Regions from separate parts of the Pseudoalteromonas sp. SANK 73390 genome, predicted to be linked through region 3. Evidence: predicted binding sites of a transcription regulator. Region 3 holds the regulator's gene; each other region holds the start of a gene.

Evidence for each region. The regulator MetJ, encoded in region 3, represses methionine synthesis genes. The targets are predictions, from matches to a motif close to TAGACGTCTAGACGTCTA.
Region 1: SANK73390_RS20600 (methylenetetrahydrofolate reductase) is a predicted target of MetJ. The motif match lies at 2,109-2,126, and genes of this name have one in related genera.
Region 2: SANK73390_RS16570 (homoserine O-succinyltransferase) is a predicted target of MetJ. The motif match lies at 1,772-1,789, and genes of this name have one in related genera.

The regions. Positions count from the first base shown of each region.
Region 1 covers NZ_ARPN01000188.1:25,692-30,164, forward strand. The annotation lists gene SANK73390_RS20595 (M16 family metallopeptidase) at 1-1,902, opposite strand, end outside; gene SANK73390_RS20600 (methylenetetrahydrofolate reductase) at 2,170-3,126, shown strand; gene SANK73390_RS20605 (hypothetical protein) at 3,191-3,454, opposite strand; gene SANK73390_RS20610 (DEAD/DEAH box helicase) at 3,932-4,473, opposite strand, start outside.
Region 2 covers NZ_ARPN01000118.1:33,131-37,603, forward strand. The annotation lists gene SANK73390_RS16565 (homocysteine S-methyltransferase family protein) at 1-772, opposite strand, end outside; gene SANK73390_RS16570 (homoserine O-succinyltransferase) at 762-1,709, opposite strand; gene SANK73390_RS16575 (tellurite resistance TerB family protein) at 2,110-2,502, opposite strand; gene SANK73390_RS16580 (polysaccharide deacetylase family protein) at 3,021-4,473, shown strand, end outside.
Region 3 covers NZ_ARPN01000128.1:37,370-41,842, reverse strand. The annotation lists gene rpmC (50S ribosomal protein L29) at 1-159, shown strand, start outside; gene rpsQ (30S ribosomal protein S17) at 159-416, shown strand; gene SANK73390_RS17745 (hypothetical protein) at 988-1,284, shown strand; gene metJ (met regulon transcriptional regulator MetJ) at 1,609-1,929, opposite strand; gene metB (cystathionine gamma-synthase) at 2,218-3,441, shown strand; gene metL (bifunctional aspartate kinase/homoserine dehydrogenase II) at 3,446-4,473, shown strand, end outside.

The sequences.
Region 1 (4,473 bases), on a different contig from region 3:
CAAATCACCTAGGTTATAACTTTCATATGGATGGCCTTGGTAAAGCTTGTGATACAACACTTCTTTACCTAGCTCTTCATCATTAGAAGCCTTTAGGCTTGATTTGATGTTATCTACCATTTCTTTTTTCAGGCGTTTAAAGTCATCTTCTCTAAATCCTGGATTCAAAAGCTGGTCGCTTAACAGAGCATACCACTGCTGAGTATTATCTTTATGTACTCGGCCACGCAAAGACAACATTTCTTTGTCTATTTGATAATCAAAAGAACCTGCAATTGGGTAAAGTGCTTTTTGAATTTCTTTATACGCTTTATTTTGTGAACCACCATTAGCTATCATCGCCGCAGTCATCGCAGCCAATCCTTTTTTACCTTCAGGGTCTGCAGCAGCACCGGTATAAAACAGTAAATTTATATCTACAAGCGGTGAGCTATTACTTTTATCTAATACATTAAAATGGCGCTCTGTAGGTTGCTGAGCTTTATCAACTAAAGCTTGCAACGAGACTTCTTCATCAAATCCTGGTACTGACTCAAGTGCAGACATTGTCACCGTTGTACGGCCTGAATCAACAAAGTATTGATTGGCAACATTTTGAATATCTTGCGCAGTAATTGCATCAGCCGAGGCATACAGCTGGTTAACTACTTCAGGGTCTCGCTCAAAATGCATGTATTGCGCCAGTGTTGATGCAATGGCTTGGGATGAATCTAACCCATTAATAAAGCTATATTTGCGATTAGACTTAAGTGCTGTAAGCTTGTCACTATCAACCAATTGTGTGCGCGCTTGTGCGTAAGTTTGGTTAATCGCATCACGCACTGTGGCAAGGTCTTGCTCATCATCAACTTTTACAAATACGTGTAATAAACCAGGGTCTTTTGTTTCTGGATTATAAGTAAACATTTGACTGGCAATTTGTTTTTCTACCACTAGCTGCTGGTAAAGCTCAGAGGTTTGTGAAAAGTACAAATCAGAAATCAAATCAAGCGCGGCGCGGTCTTTTTTCTCTGGCTCAAATGTTGTGCCCTTGTATGAAACCAACAACCAATGACCCGGTAAACCTTCACTTTGTTTATGTACATACTTTGCAGCTGCTTGCTTTGGCTCTTGGGGAATATCCGCAACATAGTCGCCCTTTTCCCAGTTACCCCAATGTTTTTTTACCATTTCCATGGTGGTTTTTGGGTCTACATCACCCACAATCACCAAAGAAACATACTCAGGATTATAAAAGCGCTCAAAGAAGGTTTGCCCATAGCTCATTTGCTCAGGCATGGCTTCAATATCTTCAAAAAAGCCCATAGTTGTATGTTTATAAGTGTGCTTTTCAAAGGCTTCATTGCGTACCGCACTTAACATTTGTCGAATTGGGTTAGCATTATTTTTTAAATACTCCCCTTTTACTGTCAGTGCTTCGGTACGAAATTGTGCTTCGGTATAGCTCAGGTTTTGAAAAATATCAGCTTCAATTTCCAGTACTTTATCTAGATGCTGCTTAGAAAAGCTAAGATAATAGTTGGTATAGTCATTTGTTGTGTATGCACGATTATCTACGCCTGAGTTTTTCAAAATATCTGCGTATACGTCTTGTGGATACTTTTCAGAACCCTTAAACATCATATGTTCAAAAAAGTGTGCAAAGCCTGTTCGACCGGCTTCCACTTCATTTCTAGAGCCCACAGATACAGGTATTTGTACAGACACAACATCAGGGTAATCTGTTTTAACTACCATCACACGCAAGCCATTGTCTAGCTCTTCAAGTAAGTAATCTTGAGAAAATACTTTATTACTCGTTTGGGCTTGCACTGAGTTGTTGGTTTGCTTTGCACTATTACTAACGCAACCAGTTAGGGCCAGAGTGACCGCAAGACCCGTTGCCAATAATTTAAATGTCATAATATTCCCTGAATTTATTATCAATTATTACGCCATTACCACTGACAGGCGTTTTTTATTATCTACATTATGCAATATTTTTAATTCTCGGCGACACCTCTGAACCAAATTAACTGTAAACAAATATGTTAAGCGTCAATTTTAAAGCAATATCAACTTGAAAAAAATTCATACCTATTGAATATCTTTCACTAAAAAAATCTATCTAGACGTCTAAATGGCTGCTATATTAAACTTATTGAAATGAACTGAGCTTAAACGAGAGTCATGGCGTTATCACTACAAGAGAAAATATTAGACCCTAAACAAGGGGTATACCTCATTGGCACAACGCCACCAAAAGTGGGTACCGATGAAAGCAAACTTGAAAGTATTGCGACCAAACTGCTCAATCGTTTACATGAAATTGAGTACGATGGTGTGGTTGTTTATGACATTCAAGACGAAAGCAGTCGAACTCAAGCTCCACGACCTTTTCCGTTTAAACACACGGTTGATCCATGTGAGTATTCTCAGCTAATTCGCAAACTCTCACATTTAGATGTGATCACCTACAAAAGCGTGGCACAACGTGAGGCGAGTGAATTCAGTGATTGGCTGAGTAATACAAAGCAGCAATATAATTTGAAAAATTTAGTTTTGGTTGGCAGCCCCTCTGCTAGTGGTGATATTAAACTCAGTCTATCTGATGCTTATAAAGCCCTCGCGGCACATCAAGATGAATTTTTTCTCGGTGGAGTGACCATTGCGGAGCGCCATGCAAGCAAACGCAACGAACATGATAGGTTATTAGAAAAAACCAACCAAGGCTGTGAGTTTTTTATTTCTCAAGCCGTTTATAACGCCCAAGCAACGGTAGACTTAATTACCAGCTATGCACGGTCGTGTCGCCAGCAAGGGCTCAAACCTCAGCGTATTATTTTAACGTTTTCACCCTGCGGCGGACAAAAAACCTTAGAGTTTATGCAGTGGTTGGGCATATCAGTACCAGAAGCAACACAATGGCGTATTTTAGATGCGGATAATTCACTGAGTGAATCAATTAGAGTTTGCCGTGAAAACTTAGACCAAATTCTAAAAAACTGTGCTCATTTAGATGTACCACTGGGCTTAAATATTGAAAGTTTAACCAACCGCAAAGAAGAAATTGACGCGTCAATCAACTTATATCGATTGCTTAAAGCCACCATGGAGTTAAAATTAGCAGAACAACAAATTGCCTAATTCGCGCGCAGTCAAGTAAACTCAGCTTGGTTAAAAAAGTACGCAACAGCCGTGCTTTTGCCAATCAGCGAAAAGGGTATAACAGGGGCTTAGGTGGCATTTCTTTAAGATTAGAGCAATGTATTAGCCAAAACGCCACGGCGGCCAAAATACCTATATTTAAAGTCAGTAAAAACCAAAAGAAAGAGCAAACAAACCACAGCTTTTGCTGCCGCTGTTTTAATTGCTCAACTTCGTGATATACCCCATACGCTAAAAACAACTGAACAAGCACCATAAAAATGGTACCAACGATATAATACGGCGACATTTCTGTAGCAAACCCCATTAATAACTCCTTTATTTAATGGCTACCCAAATAACGGCTCAAAACTGAGCCGGTTAAATTAGCATACCTATGTTTGCGTACAAAATACCAACAACAAAGCTCGACAAATATAAACAAAATACTTACATTCAATACACTTCAAATATCCTCAAACAACAGTGTTATTATGACTTTAATACTATTTTTAAAAATTGATAACGCTGACATTGCCATTGCCATTCTCATTTTCACTTCGTTGCTAACAATATATTTTCTTTTTGTAAAAGATTTCCATTCGCTAAAAAGGATTGAAAACCGTAATGAGCATCACCCAAGTATATGAAATGGTACTGGTGTTTAGTAAAGACTTTTCAAGCCAAACCCTAACACTCTCAGTAAGTTAAGGTATTTAAAAACAAGACAATACATAAAGCCGTTCCATCCCGCCGATGTATGCGGGGTAGACGATTATAAAGTTTTAACATAAAGGGTTGATGATCAACGACGACGTGTTGAGCGCTTATTTAAAATACGCTTTTTGTCTCTTTGTTTACGTGATTTATTACTGTTTTTGCGGTTATCTTTGGGGTCTTTGCTTAAATCTGGCTCGTAGCCGGGTAACCACTGAGGCGTTAGGCGCTCATCCAAAACCACTTCAATTTCTTCAAGTAACCACTGCTCATCAATACTCACCAAAGACAGTGCATAGCCAGTTTTGCCAGCGCGTCCTGTGCGCCCGATGCGGTGTACATAATCTTCAGCAATATATGGCAGCTCTGCGTTAATTACATAGTCTAAATCAACAATATCCAAACCACGTGCTGCCACATCTGTTGCCACCAATACACGAGTTTTTCCTGTTTTAAATTGGCTCAGCGCTTTATCCCTGGCTCCTTGAGACTTATCACCATGAATAGCCAATGTAGCTAGGCCATCTTTATTTAGCTCTTTGGCCAGTTCATCAGCCATATTTTTAGTGCGGGTAAACACCAGCACTTGCTGCCAATTGTTTTTACCTATCAGGTGTGACATTAATTCGC
Region 2 (4,473 bases), on a different contig from region 3:
CGTACTGGCGCAACAAGTCAGGTCCAAGCGCACAGTTCAAGCCAATTGAAAGCGGTTTAATGTGTCGAATAGAATTATAGAAAGCTTCGGTTGTTTGACCTGACAATGTACGCCCTGAAGCATCTGTAATCGTGCCTGATATCATCACAGGTAATGTTCTACCAGCTTGCTCGAACGCTTCTTCCACCGCAAATGAAGCTGCTTTTGCATTTAGCGTATCAAATATCGTTTCGATTAAAATAAGATCAACGCCCCCTTCCATCAATGCCAAAGTAGATTCTACATAAGCTTTAACAAGTTGGTCGAATGTTACATTACGATAACCTGGGTCATTCACATCTGGAGAAATAGAGCACGTTTTAGAAGTAGGTCCTAACACACCCGCTACGAAACGCGGCTTGGCTGGGTTTTGCGCCGTAAATTCGTCACAAAGCGCTCTAGCTAGTGTAGCAGAAGCAAGGTTAATTTCCTTACTGACACTGGCCATATCATAATCTTCCATTGAAATTGTAGTTGCATTAAATGTATTGGTTTCAATGATATCAGCACCGGCTTGTAAGAAATCTCGGTGAATTTTTTCAATCACTTCTGGTTTAGTCAAACTGAGTAAATCATTATTCCCTTTGATAAGTACATGCCAATCTTTGAACCGTTTACCTCGGTAGTCTTGCTCTTCAAGTTTATATTCTTGGATCATGGTACCCATTGCACCATCAAGAATTAAAATACGTTGTTTTAACGCCTCAGTTAAGGCTGTACGTTTATTCGGCATAATTGTTAGTCCTTACATCGTGGCTAACGAGGTTAATATCATAGGGCGTTGTCTGGTAAACATAATAGTTTAACCAATTGGAGAATAACAAAAAGGCGTGGCTTTGCCACGTTTTAGCTGGTTTTTGCGAGGTATCATCATTTGGAAAATAATGTTTAGGTTTAGGTGCATCCGCATTTTTAGCAACATCACGCTGGTACTCTTTTAGTAGTGTATCAGCATCATATTCTGGGTGCCCAGTTAAATACACTTGGCTACCTGAAACATTTTTAACTAAGTAAGCCCCCACCGTTTGCGATCCAGCCAGTGTTACTAGATTTTTATTTTCCGCAATTTGCGTAGGGTCGATATGCCCATAGCGCGAATGGGGAACCAAAAATTCGTCATCAAAACCCCGAGTCAAGGCGCCATGCTCGAAATGACACTGATGTTTAAAAACGCCACATAACTTATTTTTCATCAGCGTTCGTTTAAGTCCATGATGATGATAAAGCCCCGCATGTGCAGCCCAACATGAAAATAAAGTTGAGGTGACATGGTGCTCTGCCCAATCAAAAAACTCTTTTAGCTCTTGCCAGTAAATTACTTCATCGTACTCAAGGTGCGCAAGTGGAGCACCGGTAATTATAAGCGCATCGTAATTTTGCTCTTTTACATCTGAGAAGTAACGATAAAACATATCTAAATGTTGTCCGGAGTTATCAGAACTTCTATGCGTATCTAAGCGCAACAAATCAACATTCACTTGTAGCGGAGAGTTTGCCAATAAACGAATAAACTGCACCTCAGTTTCCACCTTGTTTGGCATTAAATTTAAAATAGCCAAACGCATTGGGCGGATCTCTTGGGTTTTTGCGCGGCTTTTTGGCATCACGAACACATTTTCTTGACGCAAGTGCACAATTGCTGGCAATTCGTCTTTTACTGTAATTGGCATACTTCACTCCCCATCCTTAATTTAGCTGACATTATGAATGGAATTCTAAAAATATCAACCTCTAGATGTTTAGACGTCTGAATGGACCGAGTTAATCAACTTCATTTCCAGTAAATCTTGTTCGTTGTGAAACCAAGTTGTTTGCACAATGCATAGTCATATAACTTATAAATTGAAATTCTAGAGGTTGATAGAGTGTCGCTCAATATTTGTTGTTGAGTTGATATGAGTTATAACTGGAGGCAGTTAGATTTGAAGGAAAACAATTAACACATGATGAGATTTTGAGCACACAAAAACCGTCGTAATAACTCGACTAAAATTCGACAGAGTAGTTATCTAACCCATTGTAATAAAAATACTTAACAAGTCGTAATGAAAAGGAACAACAAGTTATAACCTACACTTGCTCTTCCAAAAACTCCATTGCTGACTTTTCACTTGCATCTAATTTTCCATCTGCGTCGATAACTTCTTGTACAATTTTTAATGCTAATTCTCGCATTGGCCGATCAATAATATACTTCACCCGATGTTGAATGAACGCTTCAACATCTGCTGTTTTAACCGCATGAACACATTTACCAGTCATATCGGTAATATAATTATCCATACTGACCGCCGAGTTCCATTTAAGCGTCGCCGCCCACTCTCTGACCACATTTAATTCCGAGTCAGACACTGAGCCATCAATAGCAACAAATAATAGTGCTAAGTCGAGAAGAGACTCTTTTTGTAGCTGTTCAACACAAATGCCACTATCAAAGTGGTTAAGTAGTTGTTCAAATTTCATAATTCCTTACTCCTTGAATTTAGTAAACGATGTACATACGACTAAATCACCATCGCACTGTACTACCATATTAGACAAATTGCTAAATGTCACATTAAAAACTCTCATCATGACCCAAACCTAAATAACCTATCCACATATTGTTTAAAAGTTTTCTGTTAATCACAAACCATAGCGCGCAATACGATAAAGCTTGTTTGTTCGTTAGTTGGTTAGTAATTTGTGTTCTTTAGTTTACCAATTTAATAGTCATATATTTCAACACAGTGACGATATCAATTAAGAGTTGGTAAAGCGCAGCCAACTAAGCTGCTTAGAACATTGTCATGTTGGCTTAATTAGTAACTTTAAGTCATTTTGCCATAGCTTGACCATTGCCTCGCACTCGAATAAAAGCAAATAGTTCAATTTAAAATGATAAATTTCTATTTTAATTATGTTGCATTTTTGTACCTGTATTTACTCCAAACTTTAAACCTTGTACCCTTTACCGTTTTAATTCATATAAGGGAAATTTCATGAAGCTAAATGTTTATTGTGCAATCATGAGTATGCTGCTAACTGGTTGTGGCAGTGAAAGTAAACAAGTCGAAGAACAAACATCAATCAGGGAAAATAGTACGGTACAAACAAGTGTTAATCTCAAAAGCACTGCTTTAGCTGAAATAGTATTGAGTCAAGGTAACCTAGACGCATCTAACAAGATTAGCTTGTCACAGTTTAAAAACGCTAAATTTGAATGTATTACTGAAGAAAACTTGCCTGCAGTTCATAGCTACCTGAGTGCCACAGAAGATCATTTAAAAGAAGCAGAATTAAAAAAAAGACTATGCGACGTAGTATCACTGTACCAACTTAAAAACAAAGAGCAGTTAACCGCCCAAATACTAAAACAAGTAGGTATTCGTCGTTTATTTGATGCCGATGGTAAACTAAATGAATGGGCTTTTGATGAAGTGAAGATGGCTGCACCTGAACATCATTTTAATTTTGCTCCACTACAAAAATCTGTTGATAACTTCCATCATAATCAGGCGTATGTATGGCCTAAACAGATAAACCTATCTTTCGATGACGGTGGTGCACTGCCTACATTGTACAATCATTTATGGTTATTTGATAAATACAATGCCAAGTTCACATTTTATGCAAGCTTCTATTCTGACTTAGATAAGCAGCAAATGATAGAGCTGGTCAAACAAGGTCACGAAATCGGACACCACGGAACGCGACACGTAAATGCAGAATTATACTCTGCGGAACATGGCATACAGGCCTGGTTAAAAGATGATGTACTATCTCAATTAGGGACTATGAAAATTGACGGTTTTAATGTCACCTCTTTTGCATACCCTTATGGCGCTAACACGCCGGCGACAGACAACGCTTTAAAGAATGAGTTTTCTCACGTCCGTAAGTTTGCAGCATGGGAAAACTTAGAGTATGTACCTGAACGGAGCGATACAATTGTCACCTACGGGTTCTCTATAGACTCACATGTTCTTGACTTTGAGCGAGTAAAAAAAGCGATAAATAACTTAAAAGGCGGTGAAACGTTGTATCTAGCATCACATGCTATTGGTGTTCAAGGAGATGTTTGGTACATCACGCCTGAAAACCTTGAAAAGATACTTTCATACGCAAAATCACAAGGCATAAAATTCTGTACAACATCTAAATGTCAAAACTTTAAAGGTCTAGAATACAAACAGACAACTAGCGGTGCCTTAGAAACAATACTGTCATATCAAGGCAAGCGCAACGCGAATAAACTGACACTCGATGACTTTACAAACGCTGACTTAAATTGTATTCGCGAAGACAACCTTATTGCAATGCATAGTTACCTCACAGCAACGAAAGACTCATTAACAATCAGAAAGTTGCAACAAAGGTTTTGCGAACTAGATAAATTATTTAAACTTGATGACAAATCACAATTGAGTATAGAGTTTCTTAATAGCATTGGAA
Region 3 (4,473 bases):
GAAGAGCTAAATGCTGAACTTCTTGAGCTACTACGTGAGCAGTTCAACCTGCGCATGCAAGTAAGCACAGGTCAGCTAGCTCAAACTCACGAGCTGAAAAAAGTACGTCGCAGTATTGCGCGTGTTAAAACGGTTATCAACCAGAAGGCAGGTGCATAATGAGCGATAAGATCCGTACTCTTCAAGGTCGTGTACTAAGCGACAAGATGGACAAATCTATCGTTGTTGCTATCGAACGTCAGGTTAAACACCCGATCTACGGTAAATTCATCAAGCGTACAACTAAGTTGCACGCTCATGATGAAAGCAACACAGCTAAAGCAGGCGATACAGTTACTATTAGTGAATGTGCGCCAATTTCTAAGAATAAATCTTGGACTTTAGTTGATGTGATTTCACGTCCTAAGCAAGCTTAATTTTAGTTTTATACTAATTTAAACTTTGTTTTAAAAAAGCCCTGACCTTTGGTTGGGGCTTTTTGTGTTTGGGACGTTTATCTTATCAGTATAAACACATATGCACTTGCACCATGGTTACAGCAGATGATTTTATAAACCATTGATTTGTCATCAGGTGCTGTATCTACCTAGTAATACTATTACATTAATTGTATCAATCAAATTGACCAATTTTATCTAGTCTCTCAAACATAAGTTCTTTACCTTCTAACTTTCAGTGATGAATGTATTCCAGGTTATTCTATATGAGTAATTTTTAACGCAGTTAATGGGTCATTTAGCTCGCTAGAATGATCAATGTGTTAATAAATTAGTATAAACATCCTGTTGGATAAAAAAACAACAGCAAGCCGTTTTAGATTTTACGAGAAATCGAAGTAACGGATTGAGTTATAATAGGAACTCAGCTATGGTTGAACCATCAAAAAATAAATTTATAGTGAGTTAATCCTCAGGTTCATTAGCTATTTTCATTAAAGCAGCAGCAATCTAGTACTTATTTCAAAACAGTCACAGAAGGAATATAACCATGAAGGATATGGTAGTAAAATCGACAGTCGCAACAATTCAAAGCGGTGCGGCTAAAGCCGATGGTAAATTTTGGATAACTGAAAATGATATTAACTTTGAACCTTTCAATAAAGGTTTTGGACTAGGACCTTATAAATTTGATAGGAGTGCGCTGTCTAAGGTTGATAAATGTGTTGGCAAAGGGGCGGGGCTTCTTCCTATAACAACCGATGCAATTGAAATTTCATTAAATGATGGTAACACTTATCAATTTATTATCTCTAATTCTGATGAATGGGTAACTTTACTGAGTTAATAATTAGCTAATCGGATAGCTGGAGGTCGTTAACCTCCAGCCCCACGCCACCGAACATGCGCTTTTTAATAGCTGGAAGTGCAATGGGCTTTGAGTTTTTACCAACTAGAGTCTAGCAATCGCAGAGAGTCCATATACGGTATTATTTAAACTTATAGTGCCTATAAAATCAAATACGCTTATCAGGCACCAAAAGCCATTTTTATGCTTTAGGTTGATACAGCTGCCTTTTTTTGTCAAAGCGAAGAGCTAAAAGTATTCTTAGAAGAGTCAATAATATTGTAGGCTCTAGTAGTCAGTACTAAAGCCTTATTAATAGAAGAGTTACTCTTCGTCAATAATGGGCACTTCTAAGCCCATACCTTCCATAATTTTACGTACTTCTTCAGGCACTTTTTCTGGGTTATCTTTGCGTAAGTCTTCATCACTCGGCAGTGGTTGGCCAGTAAATGCATGCAAAAAAGCCTCACATAATAGCTCACTATTGGTTGCGTGTCGTAAGTTATTAACTTGGCGGCGCGTACGTTCATCAGTGAGTACTTTTAGCACGTTTAGCGGGATAGAAACGGTAATTTTTTTTACTTGTTCAGATTTTTTACCATGTTCAGCATAAGGGTGAATATACTCACCATTCCATTTAGCCATAATGTTTTTGTTGCCTCAGTGTTGGGAATGCTAATAAGACTGAATTCGTAAACTTAACATGTGAACTCCATGATATAAACTAACCTTGATAAGTGTACCGATGATAGTTTATTCAAAAATGCAGTTTTATTAGCAATACAATTAAATTAAGTGGCGAAATTTTATCGGTTTAAAAAAGATAGTCAAATACTAGTTGATTAGCCATATAGAAGTATAAATGCTTTGACTTCTACTTTTTAATCATCTAACCTTTTAGACGTCTAAACATCCAATTATCTAGGTGATGATATGAGCCAAAGTAAAAAGTCGACCATAGCAGTACGTTACGGTATTGAAGCCGATAAGCATCATGGTGCAGTTGTACCGCCTCTTTATTTATCAACAACGTATTCGTTTGCTGATTTTGATACTAAGCGTGCATATGATTATGGTCGCAGTGGCAATCCAAACCGCGATACGTTAGCTCAAACTCTTGCACAACTAGAAGGAGGTGCTAGGGGTATTATCACTGCAACAGGTATGTCAGCAGTGCATTTGGTAACACAATTACTAAATTATGACGACACTTTAGTCATACCGCATGATTGTTATGGTGGAAGCTATCGTTTATTCACGTCTTTGCAAAAGCGAGGGCTATTAAAGTTAGTTGTGTTGGATCTCACACAAAAACAAAGTTATGAGAAAATTCTAACAATAAAGCCTAAGTTAGTTTGGATAGAAACCCCAAGTAACCCTATTTTAAGATTGACTGATATCGCTGCTGTTGCAAATGCAGCAAAAGAAGTCGGGGCCTTGGTTGCCGCTGACAATACATTTTTATCACCTGCGCTGCAAAACCCCATTAAGTTTGGTGTAGATATTGTTGTGCATTCTACTACCAAATATATTAATGGTCATTCTGATGTTGTCGGTGGAGCTGTGATAGCTAATACAGCCGAGCTTGGTGAAGAGTTAGCATGGTGGGCAAATAATATAGGTATTACAGGCGCGCCATTTGATAGCTACTTAACCCTGCGAGGCTTACGAACATTAAATGTGCGTTTGAAGCAGCATCAAGAGAATGCGCTAATAGTTGCTCAATATCTTGAACAGTCGCCTTATGTGAGCCAAGTTTATTATCCCGGTTTAGAGTCTCATCCACAGCATGCGCTTGCTAAGCAACAGCAAGAAGGTTTTGGCGGTATGGTAAGCTTTGATATCAAAGGTGGCTTAAAAGACTCAGCAGCGTTTCTGACGAACCTTAAGCAGTTTTCATTGGCTGAATCGTTAGGCGGGGTGGAGAGTTTAATTTGCCATCCAGCAACAATGACCCATGCTGGGATGGAACCCCAAGCCCGCCTTGATGCGGGCGTAGGCGATACTTTGATACGCATTTCTGTTGGTATTGAAGATGTGCAAGACTTATTAGATGATTTGGAGCAATCATTTAAAAAAGTGCAACAGGGTAATGCAAATGCCTCAGATGATGCAAAATCTTTTAAATTAACGCCGGCTCATACGGCTTTGTGGTAAAACAATGGCAAAAGTAGTACATAAATTTGGTGGTTCAAGTTTAAGCAGTGCTGAGCGTTATCAAGCAGTGGCACAAATTGTATTGAGTCATTGTCGAGCAGGTGATTGTGTAGTGGTATCGGCTGCGGGTAAAACGACGAATACTTTGGTAAAGTTATGGCAAAGCTATCAGCAAGATGACAACCAAGGCTTTAGTGATATTCTTTTACAATTAGAAAATCATCAAGCTGAGCTTATTAAAGCGTTGTTTCAAGCGCAGCCGCAGCGTGAATTATTATCGCAATTAGATACTGAGCTACAAGTAATTACATTACATGCAAAGCAAAAAACCTTACATGAAGCGACTTTGCTCGCACATGGAGAATTGTGGTCAGCACGCATTTTAGGTTGTTACCTGACTCAATTAGGGTTGGCTGCAAGGCATGTAGATGCAAGGTGTTTGTTTACTTTGCATCAAGGCCAACTTTTACACCAACAAAATAAACGCTCGTGTGCCGAGCAATTATCTGAGCGTGTTTTATATGTGGTTACTGGTTTTATTGCTAGTGATGTAGCAAACAGTACCGTTACATTGGGGCGCAATGGCAGTGATTATAGTGCTACTTTGTTGGCAAATTATATAGATGCCAGCGCTGTGTCTATTTGGACTGATACTCAAGGTGTTTTTAGTACCGACCCTCGTAAAGTCGCAAGTGCTATCAAATACCCAAAAATATGTAGAGCACAAGCTCATTTACTTGCACGTTTAGGTAACCCAGTTCTTCATGCAAAAACGTTATCACCACTTAAAAATACTAACATTAAGCTCCAAGTTCGTAGTAGTTTTGACGTGGAAGCAAATCCGACTGAAATAGTTAAAGAAGGGTATAGTAAAGCAAAGCGTTTCATTACCACGTTTGATGATTTAGATTTAATTCGTGTTGACGCATTGGTGCAAGGCGAAGTTAGTGAGTTAAATCAATTAATTCAGCACAGTATTCATCATTTTGTTGCACAAGGTGAGGCTTACCTTTTGATCCCCGCACAAAGTAC